2 regions of the Paenibacillus sp. NPDC058898 genome follow, and region 2 is predicted to be linked to the other one. Evidence: riboswitches for the same ligand, from Rfam matches in the RefSeq annotation. Region 2 holds a riboswitch; the other holds the start of a gene.
The links. A riboswitch is a leader RNA that binds a small molecule or an ion and turns the genes downstream of it on or off. The one in region 2 is predicted to bind thiamine pyrophosphate.

Region 1 (4,048 bases), on a different contig from region 2:
TTGATCATATTTTCGTTCAGGTCAATGGCCGTTACTTGATACCCCATCTCCGAAAGATGGCATGCGGTTCTGCCCGTTCCACACCCGACCTCCAGAATGCGGCTGCCCGGTTGAATGGGATAATTCTTCAGCATTCGGAGGGTTGCCTCGAATCCTCCCGGGTGGGCACTGCCCATACCTAATTTGGAGAGCATATGAATATAGTTCATCTCATCTATCCCTTCTTCCTTGTCATCAACATGAGGGTAATCGTTTATTTATTTACCATATGATTCAGGTACGTTTAGGGTTTTAGCTGAATTAGATATTTTGAGCCCTTTTTTCGGGAGGATCAGAATTATACTGGAGGAAACGTCATGAGGATGGAACCGGTAGAGGCAGCGGAACGCATCATACAATACGATTATCCCGACTGTTTGCTTGCTGTGCTTGGCGGCAGCGCGAGCAGAGGTGAACATAATGAACAATCCGATTTGGACATCATAGTCATTGAACGGGATGGTCATGATTTCAGCAGGAAGACGATAGAGGCACATGGGTGGATCGCGGAAATATTTATTTTGTCTTTATCCTCCTATCGCGAATATTTCGATGAGGGAGTGAGCGCGGCGAATCCTTCATTGCAGCGGATGGTCGTAGAAGGGACGGTGCTGCACGCGCTGCCTGAGGGGGAAGAGGTGCAGGCGGAAGCCCGAAGCGACTTGAATTACGGACCCATGCCCTTGATGCTAACCGACATTAACGAATACCGTTATATGCTAACCGAGTACCTGCTGGATTTGCAGAGTCCCCGAAGGGATGCCGAAAAGTGGTTTACGGTGCACAAAATAGCGGCGATTCTCTGTGATTTTGTACTTAGGGTGAACCGGGAGTGGACGGGTGAAGGGAAAACACTGTTCCGTCTGTTCAACCGCTATGACTCGATCTTGGGAGAACGATTTGAAGCAGCGCTCACGGCGATGTATCGCCAGGATGATCCTTCAGTTCTTATGGCATTCACCGAGGAAATGCTCCATCCGTACGGAGGCAAGCTTCTCATTGGTTATGAGGAATAGAATATCCTTGCCAATATAAAAAGAGGGGTACATTAGCCGTGACACTAGCACGAGACGGGAAATACTATAAAAGTGTGATTACATCACGTCATTCTTTAAATCCAGGAGGGGATCTTCATGAGCGGAGTATATGGCGGCGGTGGATGGAACAATTCAGTAGGAATTATTTTGGTTCTCTTTATCCTGCTCGTAATTATCTTGAGTGCTTGGGTTTAAACCGTCAAGATTCTTGGCAGTAGTGACAGAAGCCCGGCGATTGCCGGGCTTTTGTCTGCCTCAATAAAGCTCAATTCGATGCGGCTTTGACCGAAGGGCTGTGTGCGGACACAACCGCAGTCATGACCAAATGGCTGCTGTCGGATTGAATCGCATGTAAAAACGCCTCTTCAAGGGATCCAAACACCTGGGCCAGTGACCCATCTAATCGGCTGGCGTAATGAACGCTTCCGGCGAATGTCCCGGCTGCCTTCGTACGATTAACTTCACTGTAGATGACATCCATGTAGTCATCGGTCCCCATGGGGTAAAGAGCGAATTGGCAGGCAGTCTCAATATCGGCATGTTCCCCGATGTCGTTGTTTAAGAGAGTCGAATCCTCGGTCATATATACATCGGCGTCCGTATCTCCGGGGCAACCGATGGAATATGTACCATTAAAAACGGTATGCACGCCACTCGCTGCAGCATAGGCGAATATCGCCCTTGTCACATCAAAGACATGCTCTGCACGTCCACGAATACAGGTGCTCACATCATCTGTCTGAATCCATACCTTCCCTGTATCCACGGAACGTAGTGCGCCCATGATGACCTCTACAAACCGGTCCGTCATGGGAAATACCGAGAACCGGCACCCGACGATCCGACTGGTTCCGCATACAAGCTCATTCATTGTTATTTCCTCCCCATGATATAAGTCCACGCAAAAAAAACCGCACCCCGTGAAGAAAGTGCAGTTATGCCTACGAAAAGAAATAAACATAAATGCTACACTTCCCCACGCTAGTATGACCTAGATCGGGTGTTAAGGGTTAACGGCAAACCGCCGTCTCTCAGCACATGGCACCCCTAGTACAGCCAACATCCTATGTAGTTGGTTATCGCAAGTTTGCCCGGAGCTTCTGTTATCTTAGAAGTTCGAGGGTTCTTACTTGACTAATTGTATCGCTTAGTGATCGGTTTTTCAATCTTTGCCCATTATAAAAGGACCGCCTATCCAAGTTGCGGGAACTTAGGGAGGCGGCCTTTTTTCATCTATTTAATTAGTTGTATACTTTTACGCGATCTTCAAGCGGTGCAAATTCTTTTTCGCCTGGTTCAGCAACCGGCTTACCGAAAGGCATTTGAGCAAGCAGCTTCCAGCTTTCCGGGATGTTCCATTCGGATTTTACTTTTTCGTCGATCAGCGGGTTGTAGTGCTGCAGGGATGCACCCAGACCTTCTGCTTCAAGGGATGTCCATACTACAAATTGCAGCATGCCGTTGGATTGGTTGGACCATATCGGGAAGTTGTCGGCATAAGCGGCAAAGTTTTGTTGCAGCCCGGCAATGACGTTGTTGTCCTCGAAGAACAATACCGTACCGTAACCAGCGCGGAATGCGCCCATTTTGTCGGCAGTGGATTTGAATGCTTCTTCATCGCCAACGACTTCCTTCAGGATGCCTTCCGTGATATTCCACAGTTTATCATGCTGTTCGCCAAGCAATACAACGACGCGTGCACTTTGAGAGTTGAAAGAAGACGGGGTATACTTAACCGCTTCGTTTACGATTTCCTGAATACGCTCGTCCGAGATAACGGATTCTTTGCTAATCCCATAATAAGAACGGCGACTTTTGAGTGCAGTTGAAAAATCTTTAGACATTGAAAAAATTCCTCCTGGTGTAATCGAATTTGCATACGCCTGATAAGAAGATGTCCTTTACTTCAAGCAAATATGCATGTTGCTTATTTAGCAATATTTTTAATTATCATTCCATATTAACTTACGTTTAGTTAGGAATAATATTTATGTTAGTATATTAATATAACTTAGAGTAATTGTCAACGACTTTTGATTAAATATAATTTCCCTTATCTATTAAATATGAATTGAATCCGTTTGGCTTTTTGAGAAGCTTCATTATATGGAGGTTTAAACGAAAGGAGTGCTTCCTACCTGAGGATATTAGCTATGTCTTCTCGAAACTTCATATTATGAACAATTCATGAACAAAATATACAAGTATGAACAAATTAATTGATTTTGATTCTCAATTACCCTTGTCGAGCCAGAATGAGGATGATATAATGCATATCAGAGCGCGATTGATAATCAATCTCAATGAGAATGGCGTTGGAAATTGCGAGATCCCGGATATTTTAGAGACATACGCATAGAAGGAAGAGACATGAAGATTAGATACTTATTTGCAGCCGTTGTGGTACTCTCGATAATCTCATTATTTATTGGAGTTAAAGATATCTCGCCACTGCAACTGTTCTCGATGACAGAACAACAACAGCATATTATGCTTGTAAGCCGGATTCCTAGGCTTGTCAGTCTTATATTGGCGGGTGTCAGCATGAGTATCTGCGGATTGATCATGCAGCAGCTCAGCCGCAATAAGTTCGTATCGCCGACCACGGCAGGTACGATGGACTCTGCCAGACTGGGGATTTTGGTAGCCATGCTCGTCTTCACGACAAGCGGTCCGCTTATCAAAATGCTCGTGGCATTTGTATTCGCTCTGGCAGGAACCTTTATCTTCATGAAGATACTGGATCGGATTAAGTTCAAGGATGCGATCTTCATCCCGCTCGTAGGGCTGATGTTTGGTAATATCGTGAGTTCGATCGCCACCTTCTTTGCATACAAATATGATCTTATTCAGAATATGTCCGCATGGCTTCAGGGTGATTTTTCCATGATCATGAAGGGCCAGTATGAAATGCTCTATATTAGTATCCCGCTTTTGATTCTGGCGTATCTGTTCGCCAACAAGTTTACGGT
Region 2 (4,048 bases):
GAATTCGTCTCCTCCTAAACGGGAAACCAAAACTCCCTTGGATTCGAGTGATTGAAGCCGGTCTGCAACCTTTCGTATCAACAAATCGCCGGCACGGTGGCCGTATCGGTCATTGACTCGTTTGAAACGGTTCATATCCATATACAGCAAGCCTACACGGGAACCTGTGCGGTCCGCCTCCTTCAGCGAACTTGACAGCCTTGCATTAAAATAACGACGATTATACAGCCCCGTAAGATCATCGCGATGTGCCAGGGATTCACTCTGCATCAGACTTTCATGCAGTCGATCCAACAAGCGGTCGTTCTCGAACTGGATCAAAATCTGCCTGAATAGGATCAGGATAACGCACAGGGAAAGGCCGGTAAACAGTCCAGTCCACCCTCCAAAATGCTGCGCCATAAGGGCAAACATCCCGCCGAGCACGCTGTAGGGAAGCAGGTACCTTACGATCAGGTTTCCGGTTGAACGAGGCTCCCGCTCGCCAACAGATGGATTACGGGTATCAGGAGCGGACTGTCCGCCTGCGAAACTAATGAAAAATACCGATAACGTATAGAGTGGATACAGGTAAGAGCGAACCTCGATATCCAAAAGATCAACGAGATAGATGTACAGAACATCTCCGGCCATAAATGTACTTCCGCCAAGACATAACAGGATGGCCGCCCATTTCCTTAACTGTCCGGTATTAAAATACAACACCATTGTAAAAAAAATAAGTACCATTGCGCACAGTGGATACAGCATGTCCACCCAAAGGTTTCCCCATACTGTCTCATGGGCCAGACCCTGAAGCTCAGGCTTGATGAAATATTCCCATCCTACCGTCATGACCGCTATGCCAACAATCACGATATCCAGCATAAACCGCAGCCCCCGAAACGAACCCTGAACATGCCGGAATAAATAAATGAGAGAACTTGCGAACAGGATAAGTTCGATCCCCCAGAACAAATGGGTTAGAACTGACAGGAAAGCGCTCTCTTTTCCAAACCAGATATTGCATGCGTGGAGGGTTCGGGCCACTGCCTCCCCCATCAATCCGAGACTCGCAATAAGCCAAAACCTGCGAAGATGAACCTCAAAACGCCGACGGATCCGCATTAAATAAACGGAAGCGGCTGCAGGAGAAATAATGACTAGTACACGCTGAAGCGATAAAGCATCAGGCATCCACAGAGCGATCATTATCTGAATGAATGCATATATTATGGCGAGTCGAATCCACAGATGATCTGCTGGAGTTGGACTCATAAGCATTCCTCCTCGGCCAAAAGGTAAGCTGGTTCACTTTAAATGTGTTAGGTCTTTTGAATTAACATTTCTATTTCTCATGATACTTTTTGCCCACCCAAAAGTAAAGATGAGGAAATGAAAGAAAAATCATCTTATTCGCCTGTGCACGAACAACATAACACCCACTTGACGTATAGGAATTATATGATAATATTTCAGTCATATCTTATATGAATCGGAAAGGGTGTTGCACCATGTCACAGAAACGATTGGATCATGTTGGTATTGTTGTCCGGGACCTTGAAGCTACAATCGCCTTCTATACATCCGTAGTCGGACTTGAGCTGAAGGACCGCCTGACCCATACTAATGGCGTCATCCAGCTGGCGTTCCTAGGATTTAACGGCAGCAACGAGACGGAAGTCGAGCTTATTCAGGGATACAGCGACACGCTGCCTTCGGAAGGAACGGTACATCATTTTGCAGTCAGCACGGATAACATTGAAGAGGAATATGCCCGTGTGCAGGGACTTGACGTTCCTCACTTGGACGAGGAAATCGTGACGCTTCCGAACGGGTACCGCTATTTCTTCGTGCACGGTCCCGAAGGAGAATGGATTGAGTTCTTCCAGCGCTAACCTCTGCGTAGAAGCCGTATTCAAATACTTTATCTTGTGAAAGGTTCATAGCATCAATTAATTCTCCCATTGCATTAGTGTTCTAACAAAGACCTGTCACGTTCGCGCCTCTTCGAACTAGACAGGTCTGCTGTGTTAGGACTATAATAGCGGATGTAATGATCGAAACTTCATAAATACCGGGGGAGCTGGAATTTGGCCGGCTGAGAGTGTATCCGATATGATACTGACCCTTACACCTGATCTGGGTAATGCCAGCGTAGGAAGCCCATGTTTGCGGCAGCTTTTATTTGCCGTGGTATACACTTACGCCGTCATGCGTCCTGATATCATCAGGGCGTTTTTTTTGTGGAGTTGCGAGGTAATAGAAAGAGAACTTAAAGGAGAGAAGAAACGATGAAGAAGGGAAGATGGATTCCGCTGCTTCTCGCTTGCGTCCTGCTGATGGTTGCGTCCGGATGCGCTACAAGCGGAGAGAACAAAAAGATAGGCGCCGCAGGTGAGGACAGTCAGACTCCCGGGAAGCTCCGTGACGTACAACTGATGCTCGATTGGTCCGCCAATACGAATCACACCGGCCTGTATGCAGCGAAGGAGCTTGGGTATTATGAGGAAGAAGGGCTTAATGTCCAGATCGTCCAGCCGGGAGCAGGCGGAACGGATACGCTGGTCGCATCCGGAAACGTGCCGTTCGGTATCAGCTATCAGGAAGGCGTAACGCTGGCCAGAACCCAAGGATTGCCGCTCGTTTCTATTGCAGCGATCATTCAGCATAATACATCCGGCTTTGCGGCTCCCAAGGATAAAGGCATCTTGAAGGCAGGCGATTTTGAAGGGAAATCCTATGGCGGCTGGGGCTCGCCTGTGGAGGAAGCGGTTATGAAGTCCATCATGGAGATCGATGGTGCCGATGTCAGCAAGGTGAATATGGTCAATATGGGCGATGCCGATTATTTTACGGCCGTCAAACGCGACATTGATTTTGCCTGGATCTTCTATGCTTGGACGGGTATTGAAGCCGAGCTTCGCAATGAGCCGCTTGACATGATTTATGTGAAGGACTACTCCAAGCAGCTTGATTATTACACACCGGTGATCGTAACGAACGAGAAGCAGATCCAGGAAGACCCTGAGCTTGTCAAAGCGTTCATGCGGGCGACTTCAAAAGGATACGACTATGCGATTCAACATCCCGAAGATGCGGCAGCCCTGCTGACGAAGGCTGTTCCCGACCTGGATGCCGAACTGGTTCTAGCCAGCCAGAAATGGCTGAGCCCCCGTTATCAGGATGATGCATCCCGCTGGGGCGAACAGAAAGCCGAAGTATGGTCGGGGTACGCAGACTGGATGTTTGAGCGCAAGCTGCTGGAGAAGGAACTTGACGCTGACAGCGCATTTACCAATGAATTTTTACCGGAGAAGCCATAAGGTTATTTCTATATAAAAGAAGAGAGACGGCCTTTGCAGCAGGCCGCCTCTCTTCCATTACAATACAGCTTGCACGAAAGGATGAGTTTATATGGCGAATACTCTCTTGAGCATTCAAGTAATACCGAGAACGCCAAACGGGACCGACAGCATCCCTTATGTAGATGAAGCGATCAAGGTTATTCAGGAATCAGACGTGAAATACGAGGTTCATGCACTCGAAACGACCATGGAAGGAGAGCTCTCCGAGCTGCTCAGGATCGTTGAGCGCATGCACGAGGCGCTGGTGAATGCGGGCAGTCCCAGCATCATATCCCAGGTCAAAATCGCGCATCATCCAAGCGGCATCAGCATGGATAAGCTGACTGAGAAATACCGTCCATGAGAAGCTGGTGGAGTTCTGTTTGGCCGCCCGTTGTGGCGGTCCTCTTCTTTTTGGTGGTATGGCAGGCGGCAGTATCCGTGTTCGACATTGAACCCTTTATTTTGCCTGCACCGACGGCCATCGGGCATGAGGCCGTTACCGGAGCTTCCGGCCTCTTCCAGCATACAGCGGCCACCCTGCAATTAACCCTGATCGGCTTTATAATCGGTACGGCAATCGGTCTAATCATCTCGCTGGCACTGCACATGGTGCCTTTTCTCAAAACCTCCCTTTATCCGCTTCTTATTCTTAGCCAAAATGTGCCGACAATCGCCCTAGCCCCGCTTCTCATGATTTGGTTCGGCTTCGGCATGCTGCC

Region 1: it holds a riboswitch for thiamine pyrophosphate, as region 2 does, so the genes downstream of both, ACOZB4_RS11500 (YkoF family thiamine/hydroxymethylpyrimidine-binding protein) here and ACOZB4_RS26100 (ABC transporter substrate-binding protein) in region 2, are expected to answer to the same signal.

Annotation. Positions count from the first base shown of each region.
Region 1 covers NZ_JBMOSM010000003.1:666,526-670,573, reverse strand. The annotation lists gene ACOZB4_RS11515 (class I SAM-dependent methyltransferase) at 1-209, opposite strand, end outside; gene ACOZB4_RS11510 (nucleotidyltransferase domain-containing protein) at 357-1,055, shown strand; gene ACOZB4_RS11505 (sporulation protein YjcZ) at 1,173-1,271, shown strand; gene ACOZB4_RS11500 (YkoF family thiamine/hydroxymethylpyrimidine-binding protein) at 1,342-1,947, opposite strand; TPP riboswitch at 2,033-2,135, opposite strand; gene ACOZB4_RS11495 (nitroreductase family protein) at 2,318-2,920, opposite strand; gene ACOZB4_RS11490 (ABC transporter permease) at 3,447-4,048, shown strand, end outside.
Region 2 covers NZ_JBMOSM010000012.1:80,882-84,929, reverse strand. The annotation lists gene ACOZB4_RS26110 (diguanylate cyclase domain-containing protein) at 1-1,257, opposite strand, end outside; gene ACOZB4_RS26105 (VOC family protein) at 1,494-1,877, shown strand; TPP riboswitch at 2,049-2,160, shown strand; gene ACOZB4_RS26100 (ABC transporter substrate-binding protein) at 2,274-3,305, shown strand; gene ACOZB4_RS26095 (MTH1187 family thiamine-binding protein) at 3,397-3,690, shown strand; gene ACOZB4_RS26090 (ABC transporter permease) at 3,687-4,048, shown strand, end outside.